Regions from separate parts of the Shewanella sp. Iso12 genome, predicted to be linked through region 2. Evidence: predicted binding sites of a transcription regulator. Region 2 holds the regulator's gene; the other holds the start of a gene.

Region 1 (7,870 bases), on a different contig from region 2:
TGCAGGCCTATATAGCCCAGAGAGATGGAAGCTCGGCCGTTTTTGAAGATTTCGGCAATATTGTCATCACCGCGCAGGCGCACTCCGCAAGCCCCTTCCATATAGAGAATGGGCGCCACTCTGGCCTTGACGTTGGCAAGGCGTTCGATGCGGGTATCCAGCGCCTTGCGGGCCATCTCCAGCCTTAGATCCAAAATGCGATAAAACTCGGCTTCATCACCCTTGGCTTCCAGCGCCACCCTCGGCAAGTTCAGGCTGACTACGCCTAAGTTGTTGCGACCTTCATGCAGCAGCTCGCCGTTTTCCTCATAGGTGCCAAGGAAACTGCGACAACCCATAGGAGTCTTGAATGAGCCAGTAACCTTGACCACCTGCTCATAGTTGAGAATATCCGGATACATGCGGATGCTGGCACACTCGAGCGCCAACTGCTTGATGTCGTAGTTGCAGTCGCCGGCCTTATGGTTGATACCATCACGAATGGCAAACACCAACTTGGGGAAAACCGCTGTCTTGCGGTTCTTGCCAAGGCCTTCCATGCGGATCCGCAAAATAGACTCTTGGATCAGCCTCGACTCCCAGCTGGTACCCAAACCGAAACCGAAGGTAACAAAAGGCGTCTGACCATTGGCGGTATGCAGGGTATTGACCTCATATTCCAGCGACTGGAAGGCGTCGTGACACTCTTTCTTGGTCTGCTCTGTGGCAAACGCCTTGGCATCGGTAATCCCCCACTTGAGCGCCGTTTGATAATGCTTGTCGTAGCTCTTGGCCACAAAAGGGGCCAACACTTCATCTATGCGGTTGATTGTGGTGCCGCCATAAATATGGCTGGCGACCTGGGCGATGATCTGCGCGGTAACTGCGGTCGCAGTCGAGATGGATTTTGGTGTCTCAATCTCGGCATTGCCCATCTTAAACCCTTGGGTCAACATGCCACCGAGATCGATCAGCATACAGTTGAACATAGGGAAGAAAGGCGAATAGTCGAGATCGTGATAGTGGATCTCACCGGCCTCATGGGCGGCAACCACATCCTTGGGCAGGATATGATGTTTGGCATAGTGTTTGGCGACAATACCGGCCAGGAGATCCCTCTGGGTGGGGATCACCTTGGAGTCTTTATTGGCATTTTCGTTGAGCAGGGTCGCGTTGCTCTGCTCGACCAGGCCGCGGATCTCCAGATTCAGTCGGCTGCTGGATTCACGGCAGATATCTCTGTCGTGACGATATTCGATGTAGCTACGGGCCACTTGCTTGTACGGCCCTTCCATCAACAGGTTTTCGACCCTGTCCTGCAACTCCTGGATATTGACCTCAGCCTTGTCGGTTACCGCCTGGGTGACCAGCACTGCGACTGTGGCCGCATAGTCCACATCTTCTATACCGCAGTGGCTAGAGGCTGCCAGCACCGCATCCCTTATCCTTGTTTCGTCGAACTGAGTACGGCACCCGTCCCGCTTAATCACTACCGGCATTTCTCTAATCTCCATGTTGTTTATTTAACACCATATATAGTGGTGTTTTATTAACCAAGCACAATATGTAGAGAATTAAGCGACAAATCGCTCTTCAATACCATGATCTGGATCATGGTATTGAAGAGGATGAACAACACTATGGGATTAGTGCCGACGAGCACAACTTGTGGAGATTTTTCCCTTGACCGAGACCCAAACGGCCGCTAGTCAGTACCTCTTTGCCAAGGCCAGATAACTATTGATTTGCCCACTGCCCTGCTGCTGGCTGCCTATGGCTGCTGCGGTGCGCATCAGAGCGCTGACACCACTGAGCCGGGATAACAGTTGAGGATCTTGCTGTGCGGAATCGGCCTTGGCCGCTAGCTTGTTGCTGTTGTTCTCTGCGCTCTCGGCAGTTTGGTTTTCTCCATTGAGCACGGCGTCCAACTGAGCTGCCACCTTGTTGGCCGCCAAAGAGCTCGATGGGGTATACATCATCCCCATATTGCCCATCAGGCTGTCCGCCCCCTTGAGTGCGTTGAGCAAAGGGCTTTGACTGGCCTGTTGTCTGAGCAAACCAATCTGGCCTTGAATAAACTCCTTGAGGCTGGCGTTATCCTTGGTATCAACTCCCATCAGGCCGCTGCCCTGCAATCTGGCCATCTGGCTTTCAGACAACAGCCCTTCGTCGCCTAGGCGCGCCAGAAGCTTGGGTAAATCGGCACTGCTGAACTGGCCTGAGCCGAAAAATTCCTTGGCCAACTCCTGCACCCGCGCGGCTCTTTTACCATCGTTGGAGAGGGATATGCTGTCCTGCCCTATGTTTGCCGATGCAGAGCCCTGGCTCCTGCTGTCATTGACAGTTTCAGTGTCGACAACCGAAAGGCCGCTGCCGCTGGTAAGACGATTGTTGACGCCATAGGCATCGACCCCGGACAATCTGGGATCCACAGAGGAATGGATAGGCTGCATGTCAGTTTTCCGTCATATCGACGCCCAAGCGGTTGTTTTTAAGACAAGATTGTCATAAAAATTGTCAAAAAATCGCCCTTGAAGCGCCTTGATGCTGATGATGTGCTGACTATGCAGGAAGTGTGCCCATACCAAGCACTAACAAAAAAGCGCCTGTTTCAGAGACGCCCCAACGCCGCATCAATCAGATGCGAGGCCTGCTGCACCGCCTTCTCACCGGCGGCAATGGCTTCACTGGCACGGTGAAACTCCATAGTGCCTATGTCAGACACCTTGGGCACGATACAGATATCCGGTGGATCCCCCATCAAGCGCGCGCGCTTGTGGCGCTGCTCCAGAATATCCATCGACTGTGACATCACAGCCAACATGCCGGGTTCAGCCTTATTGCCGAGGGAGAACTTGTCGGTCAGGCCGGAAATATAATCCTTGCCCTTGGCCAACAGATCCATAAAACCGTTCTCGGAGGAATGCCCCACCACTTTGTTCTGTAATGAGTGCTCTTCACTATTGAGTGCCACCGGCAGTACCTGCAACTGTTCGCGCCTGTGACCATGCAGATCGACACCTATCACCAAACTGGCACCCATGGCTCTGGCCACAGACACGGGAATGGGATTCACCACTGCGCCATCCACCAACCAACGATGGCCCTGACGCACCGGCGACATGATCCCCGGCATGGAGCAGGAAGCCCTGACGGCCTGGCGCAAGTCGCCCTGACGGAACCAGATCTCCTGCCCTGAGTAGAGGTCGGTCGACACCGCTGTAAAGGGATATTTGAGCTCCTCAATCAAGAGATCGCCGATGCGGTCCTGAATGGCATTGAACACCTTGTCACCACTGATGAGTCCGCCCCGGCCCCAACTGATATCCATCAATCCCAACACGTCCCAACTGGAAAAACTGCGCACCCAGTCTTCCAGCTCTTCGAGACGCTCATTGGCATAGGCAGCACCGACCAGGGCACCTATGGATGAACCGGCCACCTTGGCCGGATGCACCCCCATGGCTGCCAGACCTTTGAGTACTCCTATGTGGGCCCATCCTTTGGCGGCGCCACTTCCGAGGGCAATACCGATACAAGGGTTATGACTTTGCGCCATCCTCTCTCCTTAAAAACTCCAAGCTATGCCATTCAGCCAAAGCAGCATACACCCGAAGCCTGAGCGGCTCCAGATTTTATCCGGCAGGCTTTCAGCCATGAGCTTGCGACCTTTTTAAGCAAAAGTCGCCGCTGTTTCGACACTCCTTTGACTAAATACATGCCCAGCGCCACAAAAGCCGTTATAATATGCGGTCGTTTTTATTGAGGAGTTTACCTTTGCATTTTTCCGATTTTTCGCTGGATCAGCGTCTGCTGCAAACCCTTAAGCATATGGGTATCGACGAGCCTACCGAAATTCAGCGTGAAGCGATTCCCGTAGCACTGGCCGGGAAAGACCTGATGGCCTCATCCAAGACGGGCTCGGGAAAGACCTTGGCCTTTTTGCTGCCGGCAATGCAAAGGGTGATCTCCACCAAGGCGCTCAGCAAGCGCGATCCCAGGGTACTGATACTCCTGCCGACCCGTGAGCTGGCCAACCAGGTCTACGCCCAGCTGCGTCTGTTGGTTGCCAATACCCAATATCGAGCCATCAGTGTGCTTGGCGGGGAAAACTTCAACGATCAGGCCAAGGCGCTGGCGCGGGATCCACACTTTATCGTCGCCACCCCGGGACGGATTGCCGATCACCTGTCACAACGCCATCTGTATCTGGAAGGGCTGGAACTGCTTATTCTTGACGAAGCCGACCGCATGCTGGATCTCGGCTTTGCCCCGCAACTCAAGGCAATCAACGACGCTGCCAACCATAGACGGCGTCAAACACTGATGTTCTCGGCCACTCTGGAACATGAAGAGGTCAATGACATCGCCGCCACCTTGCTCAATGATCCACTGCACGTAGCCATTGGCGCCGCCAATGCCGAGCATCAGGACATACACCAGCGTATTTTCCTCTGTGACCATCTGGATCATAAAGAGGCGCTGCTGACTGAGCTGCTAAAGCGCGAGCAACAGCGCCAGGTGATCATCTTCACCGCCACCCGCCAGGATACCGACAGATTAGCCGAGAAGCTCAAGCAAGAAGGCTACAGCGCCGTGGCGCTCAGTGGTGAACTGCGCCAAAGCGCCCGCAACCAGATAATGGATCAGTTCAGCCGTGGCCAGCAGCAAATTCTGGTGACAACCGACGTCGCCTCCCGCGGTCTGGATCTGGTGAATGTGTCCTTGGTGGTCAACTTCGACATGCCCAAATTCGCCGAAGAATATGTCCACCGTATCGGCCGTACCGGCCGCGCCGGTGCCAAGGGCGACGCCCTGTCTCTGGTGGGTCCCAAGGACTGGTTCAACTTCAAGAAGCTGCAGAACTTTCTCGGTCGCCGCTTCGAGCTCAGTACCCTTGAGGGGCTAGAACCCAAATTCAGTGGCCTGGCCGATCCCAAGCGTCAGAGCAGCAAACCCAAGAACGCCAAGGCCGGCAAGCCCAAGGGCCGCAGCAAGACAGCGGCTAAACCGGGCAAGACCAAGTCCGGCAGAGACAAGCGCTTTATTACCGGGGTGGATGTGGGCGATGCCCCTATGAGGCGTAAACCCGCTCCAGTAGATAACGGCGATGAAAGCGGCTCAGAGTCATAAGATTAACATTAGCCGCCGGTGCGGCACATGATGAACCACAAGGAATACCATGAAAGTTTGTGCTGTTGAATTAAAAGGCGGCGAAGCCGTCATCTGTTTGCTGAGCGCCCAGGGTGACGTATTCAACGTCCCCGATTGCCGCCGTCACTCATTTACCTTGAGCAACCCTGCCAGCCAGGAGGCGATTAGGGAGTTCCAATTCGCCTTCAATAAGTTGATGGAAGACTATCAGGTCGAACACATAGTGATTATCGAGCGCGAATACAAGGGTAAGTTGGCCGGCAGCTCTGCCAGTTTCAAGTTCGAGGCAGCCATTCAACTGGGTAAGTTGCCGGTAACAATGCTGACACCTCAAAGCATTAAAGAGCAGCTGAAACGCAATCCACCGCAAGTGGACTTCAGCGGCCTGGAGCTGAAAAAGTTCCAGCAAAACGCCTTTGACGCCGCGTACGCCTTCCAGCAGATGCGGATCTACAAAAAGGTCTGAGCCCTTGAGCGGTTTTGATTATCTGGCCCATTACAGCGACGAGATAAAGCAGCAGGTTCAGCAGCTCAGCCAAGCGGGCAAGCTGGGAGAATACCTGCGAAAACGCCATCCTGAGTTGCACCAGATCCGCAGTGATAAAGCGCTTTGGGACTATACCCAGGCGCTGAAGCAAACTTATCTACGTCAATCAAACCCGCTTGCCAAAGTGTGTTTCGACGACAAGATCAGCCTCAGCCATCAGGCGCTGGGGCTGCATACCTACGCCGCCCGTAAGCAAGGACATAAACTCAAGAGCAAGAACGAAATCCGTATCTCCTCCCGCCTGAAACGGGCACCCGAAGCCTTTTTGCGAATGTTGGTGGTGCATGAGTTGGCGCACTTGAGGGAGAAAGAGCACAACAAGGCCTTCTACAAACTGTGCACCTATATGGAGCCTGACTACCATCAGTTGGAGTTTGAGCTCAGGATCTACCTCAGCTTGCTGGATGCCAACCAAGACCCCTACCCAATGTAAATGTTAGAGCTGCATTCAAAAAGCCACTTGGTTATAAAAGAGCGGCTCCTGGGCTTCCTGTAATATATCCAGCTACTATCCAGCCGTTATTCGCAGCGGTTTCCGCCAAGACCTGCCCTCAAATAGCCCAAGCGTTATAAACTCAACCGCATATTGACTGATAATGGTTTTCATTTAAAATCAGCTTTAGTTTTTGGTATCTCCCTTTAAAACAGCCTTTCCAAAAGTTATCGTCAGTGCCCTTCTGACAGCTTCTTTTGACCGGCCTTGGCACAGATGAAGATACCGGCTAGATGTGGAGTGGTTTATGCCCAAGATAAGCAAGCATGTTTCCAAGATATGCCATAAACAGGCCAATAAAGCGCTGAAAAAGACGCTGCCCGCACTTGGCAAATCCAGCCGCAAACGCCTTGGCAAAGACTTGGTTAGCGCATTAGAGCAGCAACTGCCCACAGAACTCTCCCGGCAAAAGAAACTCAAGAAGCCACAAAAAAAACTGCTCAAGGCGGAACTGAAAAACCGTGCCGGCAGTTGGATTGCCGCCAATCAACCTTCTCTTGGGCAGCTTCACAGTCTAAAACCCCAGACCGGCAGCATGAGCTTTGCGCTGCGACCCTTTAAGAAATCCCCCTGTGGCGGCTGCCCGGCACTCAAGGGCAAACTGTGCCGCTGCGCCCTTAAGTATCAGCAGCGGCTACAGCAGGCAGGCTAACGCCCGCCTTCAGCCTCAAGAACCGTCCCGGCCTGCAGGGTTCACTGTCAGTCGTCGCTGATCAGATCGTCAAAACGTTTGTAGCCATGCAGGGAATCAAAGTCTTTCTCCTCCTTGGCCGCCTCACTGAGTGAGGCACTGAAGCCCACTGCCAATTCCAGATCGGAAATCGCCTGCTCTTCCGAACCCATGCGGGTAAAGGCGCAGGCCCGCTGATAAAGTGCATTGGCGTTCTCGGGATCCACTTCCAACACCCGGTTACAGATGCTCAAGGCCCAGTGATACTCGCCCATTTCCATGGCAGCATCGGCCTTGTAGGTTAAGGCCTCGAGATCGCCCGGACGTATTTTGAGGATATCGTTGTAGATCTCGATTCGCTGCTCCGGCGTCTGCGAATGTTGAGCACGGATCCACAGGTTGTGTATCTCGTTGATCCGTTCAATTTCCTTGTTGTTTTCAGTAATGATCCGGCTCTTGCGTTTCAGCTCACGTTCCATTTCCTGAAACTTTTTCTCATACTGGGCAGCAATCGCCTCCAGCTTCTCGTTGGCCATCTCCTGGGTCTTGTCGCGAATATCCTTGAGTGACTGCCAACCTACCAGAGCAATCAGTGACACCGCGGCAGCGATAAGATAGAAGAAGTAGGTCACAGTCACATTGGCATAGTTCATCGACTTGTCGGCCACCGCCAACTCTCGGTCGGTAATATCGACCGTGACCCGTTTTTCCAGCGACTGCATGTCTTGCCGTATCGACTTGAGCTCATCGAGCACATAGCGCTCCATCAAGGGCTTGTCGTAAATACTCTGCTCAGAATAGGGTTTTGGCGGCTCTTCGGCCGCCGTAACCGGCAACGCCAGGCTCATTAACACTAATACCAGTGCATGCCATAACTTCATTTTTCCTCCTGTTGCACTCAGGTTTTCTCCACACCCTAACAAATGGGCCTGGATGGGTAAAATTTGCTTATAAAAAAAGCCAGCGCCGTTGAGCGCTGGCTACTGCAAAACCAATAAGCGGATTTAACCGAGATCCATCATCATCT
Region 2 (7,870 bases):
CCATCAGCGGCAGATTCAGCTGCTGGCAGCGAGCCTTGGTCATGGTTTGGCAGATAAGACCACGGCCGAAGCGAGCCATGAAGTTGATCGCTTCCGGGGTGACTTTCTCCGCCGCCATGATGAGGTCGCCCTCATTTTCTCTGTCCTCATCGTCCATCAGGATAACCATTTTGCCCTGACGAATATCCTCGATGATCTCTTCGATACTGTGTAGCGCCATTGTAAGACCTTTATCTCTTGTTCTGTGTAATCAATGAATTCTAACCTGTTAGCGCGCGATAACCAGTGGGCTGGCGCACATCTAGCGCATGAAGCCAGCCTTGGCGAGCATAGCCAGGGTGACACCTTCGCTCGGCTGCGCTTCCTCTTGGTGCTGCATCAGACGCTCAAGATAGCGGGCTATCTGATCCACCTCCAGGTTGACCTTATCGCCGGGGCGCAGCTCAAGCAGAGTGGTTTCACTGGCGGTATGCGGCACTATGGTGAGGCGGAAATTGCGGCCATCCACTTCGTTAACCGTGAGGCTGACGCCATCGACGGTAATGGAGCCTTTATGGGCAATGTAACGGGCCAGCTCAGCGGGTGCCTCGAGCCAAAACTCCAGCGCCTTGCCCCTTGGAGTCACACTGATGACCCGCGCCATACCATCCACATGACCACTGACCAAGTGCCCGCCCAAGCGGGTGTTTGGCGTGACCGCCTTTTCCAGGTTGACTTTGGTGCCGACGCTGTAGCGGTCAAAGCCGGTGAGGCTGACAGTTTCGGCCGAAACATCGGCCACATAACCCTCCGCCAGGCGTTCAACCACGGTCAGACACACGCCGTTGGTGGCAATGCTATCGCCCAGACGCACATCACTGAGATCCAACTTGCCGCTGGCCACAGTCAGACGAATATCATCACCACGGCGCTCCAGTGCCCGTATTGTACCGACAGCTTCAATTATTCCGGTAAACATTCAATCACCTATCTTGAGAGTAAGCCGGGTATCATTGCCAAGCTTACGTTGATCTGTTACCCGTATCGCCGGGGTATCGGCTATCTGCTGATAGTTTGGCAAGGCCAGCAGGTTTCGGCCAGCGGCGCCAAGCAGTTTCGGGGCTTGATAAAGCAGCAGTTCATCGGCCAACCCGGCACTAATAAAGGCGCCGCAAAGCGTTGCCCCGGCCTCGACCAACACCGCATTACAGCTCTGGCTCAGGTGTTGCAGCAACGCCGCGATATCTACTCTGTTGTCTTCACCGGCCAGCACCAAAGTAGTGACATAAGGCGGCAAAGCGGCTAGGAATTCATCCTCATAGGGACGGCAGCTGACCAAGAGCACCGGGCTGGCAATTTGCAACAGCCTGGCATCGAGCGGCATACGGCAGTTACTGTCGAGTATCACCCGCAGCGGTTGAATAAGCTCCTGCTCGCTGAGGGTTTCACCCAGGCTGCCAAGCTCAGCGTGCCGGACATTCAGGGAAGGGTCATCGGCCAATACGGTTTCAATGCCGGTGAGCAGAGCGCAGCTGCGGGCTCTGAGCCTTTGCACGTCGCGGCGCGCCTCGGGGCCGGTTATCCATTTGGACTCACCGTTGGCCAGTGCCGTCTTGCCATCGAGACTCGCCGCCAGCTTGAGGGTGACCCAGGGGCGATTTCGCTCCATCCGCGATAAAAAGCCCGGATTCAACTCTCTGGCCTGTTCGGCCAAGAGACCGCTCTGCACCTGAACCCCGGCCTCCTCCAGCATGCCGATACCTCGGCCGGCCACCTGAGGGTTGGGATCTGTCATTGCCACCACCACCCGCTTGAGGCCATGTTTAATTAAGGCTTCGGCACAGGGCGGCGTGCGACCATAGTGACTGCAAGGTTCGAGGGTGACATAGGCAGTAGCACCGCGGGCCTTGTCAGCGGCCATTTTCAGGGCATGTACTTCGGCATGGGGCTCGCCGGCACGCTGATGCCAGCCTTCGCCGACAATCTTGCCATCGGCATCTATGATGACGCAGCCGACATTGGGGTTGGGGCGGGTTGTATAACGGCCACGGCGAGCCAGCATTATGGCGCGGCTCATCATGGCGATATCAGTATTGGACCACATGGGGGTTTCCGTGACTTAACAGTTGGCTGTGACTGACAGCCTATTTTTTCTCCAGCTTGGCAATCGCTTCACCAAACTCTGACACATCTTCAAAGGCACGATACACAGAGGCAAAGCGAATATAGGCCACCTTATCCAGCTCGATAAGATGATCCATCATCAGATTGCCGATCATTTCCGAGGTCACTTCCCGCTCGCCTGTGGCTCTGAGGGTGGACTTGATCTTGCTGATCGCCTCTTCAATCTTATCCATGGAAACCGGACGTTTCTCGGCGGCACGCAGCATACCGCCGCGCAGCTTGTCCTCATCGAACGGTTGCCTGCTGCCATCGCGCTTGATCACTCTGGGCATGACAAGCTCGGCACCTTCAAAGGTGGTAAAGCGTTCATGACACAGAGTACATTCCCGGCGACGGCGCACCTGATGACCGTCTGCCACCAGCCTGGAATCTATCACCTTGGTATCCGTCGCACTGCAAAATGGACAATGCATTATGCCTCCTGGTGCTCAGTTGCCGGCAGCGGATGCTGCTAAATGGCAGAAACAAAAATGGCCGCTGAATTCAGCGGCCATCGAAGTTTATCCTATTCCCTTGAAAAGGTTAACCGTAAACAGGGAAGCGAGCGCACAGTTCCAGCACCTGGCCCTTAACACGCTCGATAACGGCGTCATCGTGAGCATTGTCGAGCACATCACAGATCCAGCCGGTCAGTTCACGGGCTTCGGCTTCCTTGAAACCGCGGCGAGTGATGGCCGGTGTACCGATACGCACCCCGGAGGTCACAAAGGGTGAGCGGGGGTCGTTGGGCACTGAGTTCTTGTTGACTGTGATGTTGGCGCGGCCCAGAGCGGCGTCGGCTTCTTTACCGGTCAGCTCACGGCCAATCAGGTCCACCAGCATCAGATGGTTGCTGGTACCGCCGGAAACTATCTTGTAACCGCGCTCGAGGAACACCTCAACCATGGCCTTGGCGTTATTAACCACCTGCTGCTGATAGGTTTTGAATTCCGGCTCCAGTGCTTCTTTGAAGGCCACGGCTTTACCGGCGATAACGTGCATCAGAGGACCACCCTGACCGCCCGGGAATACCGCGGAGTTCAGCTTCTTGTACAGATCTTCATCGTCGGCAGCCGACAGAATCACACCGCCGCGGGGACCGGCCAGTGTCTTGTGAGTGGTCGAAGTCACCACGTGGGCGTGCGGCACAGGGTTAGGATAAACACCGGCAGCGATAAGACCGGCAACGTGTGCCATATCGACAAACAGGTAAGCGCCAATTTTGTCGGCGATTTCGCGCAGCTTGGCCCAGTCAACTATGCCTGAGTAGGCCGAGAAGCCGCCGATGATCATCTTGGGCTTGTGTTCCAGCGCCAGCGTTTCGAGTTCGCTGTAGTCAATCTTGCCGGACTCATCGATACCGTAAGGAATGATGTTGTACAGCTTGCCGGAAAAGTTAACCGGAGAGCCGTGGGTCAAGTGACCACCGTGAGCCAGGTTCATCCCCAGTACGGTATCGCCGGGTTGCAGCAACGCCATATAAACCGCGCTGTTGGCCTGTGAACCTGAGTGTGGCTGAACGTTGGCGTAAGTAGCGCCAAACAGCTGCTTGGCACGCTCAATTGCCAGAGTCTCCACCACATCGACATACTCACAACCACCGTAGTAACGCTTGCCTGGATAACCTTCGGCATACTTGTTGGTCAGTTGTGAGCCCTGGGCTTCCATGACTCTGGGGCTGGTGTAGTTTTCGGAGGCGATCAGCTCAATGTGCTCTTCCTGACGACGGGTTTCATCCTCAATCGCCTTGAACAGCTCAGGATCATAGTCGGCAATGTTCATACTTTTCTTCAGCATCTGTCACTCCAGCTGGCAAATCTTATTGGTAGGGTTGCGCGGTATTCTACTCTGAGTGTGACAAATATCCCAGTCGCAGGATGATGAAAATCCTTGTGTCAGCAGATGACTATGTTTCATTTGCTGAACAATGGTGTCGCTATCTGGCCGCATCTGGCAGGAGCCCTGTCAAATTGGTAAACTGCCGCCAGTTTAGGAAAACTCAGTTCAGGACAACAGAGAAACAATATGGCTCAGTTTGTATACAGCATGCTGAGGGTCGGCAAAATAGTGCCGCCCAAAAAGCAGATCCTCAAAGATATTTCATTGAGTTTCTTCCCCGGCGCCAAAATTGGTGTCCTGGGTCTCAACGGCTCGGGTAAATCCACCCTGTTGAAAATCATGGCAGGTCTGGACACAGAAATTGAAGGTGAAGCCCGTCCCATGCCGGGACTCAAGATAGGTTACCTGCCCCAGGAGCCCCAGCTTGATCCCAACAAGACAGTACGGGAAACCATAGAAGAAGCCGTCAGCGAAGCCAAAAACGCCCTCAAGCGTCTGGATGAAGTCTATGCGGCCTATGCTGAGCCGGATGCCGACTTCGACGCCCTGGCCAAGGAGCAAGGCGAACTGGAAGCCATCATTCAGGCCCAGGATGCCCACAATCTGGACAATATTCTCGAGCGCGCCGCCAACGCCCTGCGTCTGCCGGAATGGGACGCCAAGGTGGAGGTGCTCTCCGGGGGTGAACGTCGCCGGGTGGCCATCTGTCGTCTGCTGCTGGAAAAGCCGGAGATGCTGCTGCTGGACGAACCGACCAACCACCTGGATGCCGAATCCGTTGCCTGGCTGGAGCACTTCCTGCAGGAATACTCAGGTACTGTGGTTGCCATTACCCACGACCGTTACTTCCTCGACAATGCCGCCGGCTGGATCCTGGAACTCGACCGGGGTGAAGGTATCCCATGGCAGGGCAACTACTCCTCCTGGCTGGAGCAGAAAGATGCCCGTCTGAAGCAGGAAGCCGCCAGCGAAAGCGCCCGCCAGAAGACGATTGCCAAGGAATTGGAGTGGGTGCGTCAGGGTGCCAAGGGACGTCAGTCCAAGGGCAAGGCCCGTATGGCCCGCTTCGAAGAGTTGAACAGCTCAGATTATCAGCGCCGCAACGAGACCAATGAGCTGTTTATTCCGCCCGGTCCTCGCCTGGGTGACAAGGTGATTGAGGTGCGCAATCTCACCAAGAGCTATGGTGACCGCATTCTGATAGACAACTTAAGCTTCAGCGTTCCCAAGGGCGCCATCGTCGGTATTATCGGTGCCAACGGTGCCGGTAAGTCGACCCTGTTCAGAATGCTCAGCGGCGCCGAGCAGCCGGACAGCGGTGAAATCGAGATAGGTGATACAGTCCAAATCGCCTCTGTGGAACAGTTCCGTGACTCGATGAACGACAAGAACACGGTTTGGGAAGAGATTTCCGGCGGTCAGGACATCATGCGGATCAACAATCTGGAGATCCCGAGCCGCGCCTATGTCGGTCGCTTCAACTTCCGTGGTGGCGATCAGCAGAAGATCATCGGCTCACTTTCCGGCGGTGAACGTAACCGGGTGCATCTGGCCAAGCTGCTGCAGGCCGGCGGCAACGTGTTGCTGCTCGACGAACCGACCAACGATCTGGACGTGGAAACTCTGCGGGCACTGGAAGAAGCGCTGTTGGAATTCCCCGGCTGCGCCATGGTGATCTCGCACGACCGTTGGTTCCTCGACCGTATCTGTACTCACATCCTCGACTACCGAGACGAGGGTCAGGTTAATTTCTACGAAGGTAACTACACAGAATACTCGGCCTGGCTGAAAAACCAATTCGGTGCCGATGTGATTGAGCCACACAGACTCAAGTACAAGCGGATGACCAAGTAATAGAAAAACCGTACAAAAACGGAGGCAAACGCCTCCGTTTTTTATTTCCTTTAACCCAGGCCCGCTTCAGAATCGTCCAACTGCCTGCCACTGTCCGAGCGAAACGCCTGCTCTCTGGGCACACACTCAAACACTTCACGCACATAATGGCGTTTGCCGCGGTTACCTATCCGCTCCAGCTTCATTCCCGGCATCTGCCGCTGGTAGAGCTCGGCCTTGGCAGGATCCCAAGAGACCCGAATAATCTCCTGCGCCGCTCTTGTTGTTTCCACCAGGCACTTATAGTCCTGACGTTGCCCCTTGGGCTGTGCGGCAGCCAGGGGCAGACTCAAGAGTATGGCCAAAGACAATATCAGCTTGTGCATCATCCGCTCCTCAGTTGGCCTGATAGTAATAAATCTTGTTGGTAGACGGGCCGCCGCCGACACACTTGTGATCGCCGGATGGGCAGCCTGGATCCGGCTTCACCTTCTCCATATCTTCGCCGGCATTGCCAATGCCTATCAAATACATATAGCTATCGGCCACAGTGCCATCACTCCTGATATTGGGCGGCACAACCAACTGCGGTGTATCCGGGACACTCTCTCCCATCTCCAGATAGGTTTTTGTGTAACTGCGGGTGCCCTTGTGCAGATCAAAGCCATAGAGGTAGCCCTGCCCGGCAACCAAACACTGGTTGGTGGAGGTCTGCGAGCCGGGCACATAGGAGGTAAAGAAAACCCGCCCTTTGATGATACTGGCATCGGAAAGGCTTTTTTCACCATTGCGGGTAAAGTCGTAATACCAACCGCGCTTACGGCCAAAAGCAATATGTTCTTTCTCTGAAGTCGGCGACTTGGCAGTCACATCGTAAAGATCCGCCAACGTCAGTGCCTGAGGCACTGCCTTGCCCTTGAAACTCTGACTGAGGGTATTTCTGTCCTGCAGAACAAAGAACATGTCCGAGCGACTGGTGTTCGATGGAGATGGCCTGAGTCCGGAGCCGACCACCACGGCATCGTAAGGGATCTGCTGCGCCGAAATCACCGTCTTTGACTGGCCGTTGACCGTGACACGGTTCTCGCTCAGATTGCCAAACATGGTTTGCGCCACCACAGGGGCGGCAAAGAAGCGCCTGTCGGTATTCTCTGTGCTGCCGCCAAGAGACGCAAACTTGAAGGCACTCCATTGTTTGGTGTCGGCTCCAGCCATATCCAGCCGCCAAACATTGGCCCCGGTATCCGTGGCATAGATACGGTCAGTAACGCCATCACCATTGCTGTCAAGAATCGCGACCGAATTGGGAATGCTGTCCCTCAGCCCCGGCATTGGAGTATCACCGCCGGGGCCAAATCTGTGCAGTAACTTGCCGGTTTCGGCATCCAGAATGAACACCCCGCGGCCCTGGCTATCGGCGCCACCGACCTCCAGAGTATCCTTGGCCGGAGAGTACCCTGCCCCAAAGATGAGTACCGGCTTATCACCCTGACCTGGAATGGTGGTCACCACAGGCTTGGCCCAGCTTTGCCCCAACTCACTCATGCCGGCCGAGTCTGCGCTGATATGCCACATCAGGCTAGGCTTATCCGGATTGGTCACATTCATGGCGTAGTAACCACGGCCACCACGCCGCAGCCCCATAAATACCCAGGCCTTCTCCATCTTGTTGCCGCTGCGCTTGATATAAGCCACGGGTGAGCCATCAAAACCATAAACCGAATGCACGCCGGAAGGTACGTTGGCTCTGAGCGTTGCCAGATTGGGCAAAAATTCCCAAGGCATAAAGGCCCAGCTCTCATTGACCGAGTCCCCTTTGTCCTGAAACATATGCAGCATGCCGTGGTTACTGCCCACCAGAATACGGATATCCGGGTTCTTTGCGGACGAACCGAAATCTATGGCCAAAGGTTTGGAATGCAAGGGGTCGCCTAGAAGGTCATGGCGCTTATCGCTGCGGCTGTTGTTTTGGTTGTCATCGTCAATATCCTTGCCGATAACCCAGTCGAACAGATCCTGCAGTTGGCTTTGGTCTACTCCCATATGCTGCGCCAGC

The links. Region 2 encodes NrdR, which represses ribonucleotide reductase genes. Its sites were predicted from a motif close to AAACACNANATNTNGTGTTT; they were not measured.
Region 1: nrdD (anaerobic ribonucleoside-triphosphate reductase) is a predicted target of NrdR. The motif match lies at 1,504-1,523, and genes of this name have one in related genera.

Annotation. Positions count from the first base shown of each region.
Region 1 is NZ_JAAUHW010000002.1:527,760-535,629, reverse strand. It holds gene nrdD (anaerobic ribonucleoside-triphosphate reductase) at 1-1,478, opposite strand, end outside; gene HCX89_RS06380 (hypothetical protein) at 1,689-2,432, opposite strand; gene rssA (patatin-like phospholipase RssA) at 2,591-3,538, opposite strand; gene HCX89_RS06370 (DEAD/DEAH box helicase) at 3,757-5,112, shown strand; gene HCX89_RS06365 (DUF3010 family protein) at 5,162-5,599, shown strand; gene HCX89_RS06360 (M48 family metallopeptidase) at 5,604-6,113, shown strand; gene HCX89_RS06355 (hypothetical protein) at 6,421-6,825, shown strand; gene HCX89_RS06350 (alkyl sulfatase dimerization domain-containing protein) at 6,873-7,724, opposite strand; gene HCX89_RS06345 (peptidoglycan DD-metalloendopeptidase family protein) at 7,848-7,870, opposite strand, start outside.
Region 2 is NZ_JAAUHW010000001.1:702,661-710,530, forward strand. It holds gene ribBA (bifunctional 3,4-dihydroxy-2-butanone-4-phosphate synthase/GTP cyclohydrolase II) at 1-220, opposite strand, end outside; gene HCX89_RS03095 (riboflavin synthase) at 302-958, opposite strand; gene ribD (bifunctional diaminohydroxyphosphoribosylaminopyrimidine deaminase/5-amino-6-(5-phosphoribosylamino)uracil reductase RibD) at 959-2,083, opposite strand; gene nrdR (transcriptional regulator NrdR) at 2,124-2,576, opposite strand; gene glyA (serine hydroxymethyltransferase) at 2,686-3,939, opposite strand; gene ettA (energy-dependent translational throttle protein EttA) at 4,168-5,835, shown strand; gene HCX89_RS03120 (TapY2 family type IVa secretion system protein) at 5,886-6,200, opposite strand; gene HCX89_RS03125 (PilC/PilY family type IV pilus protein) at 6,211-7,870, opposite strand, start outside.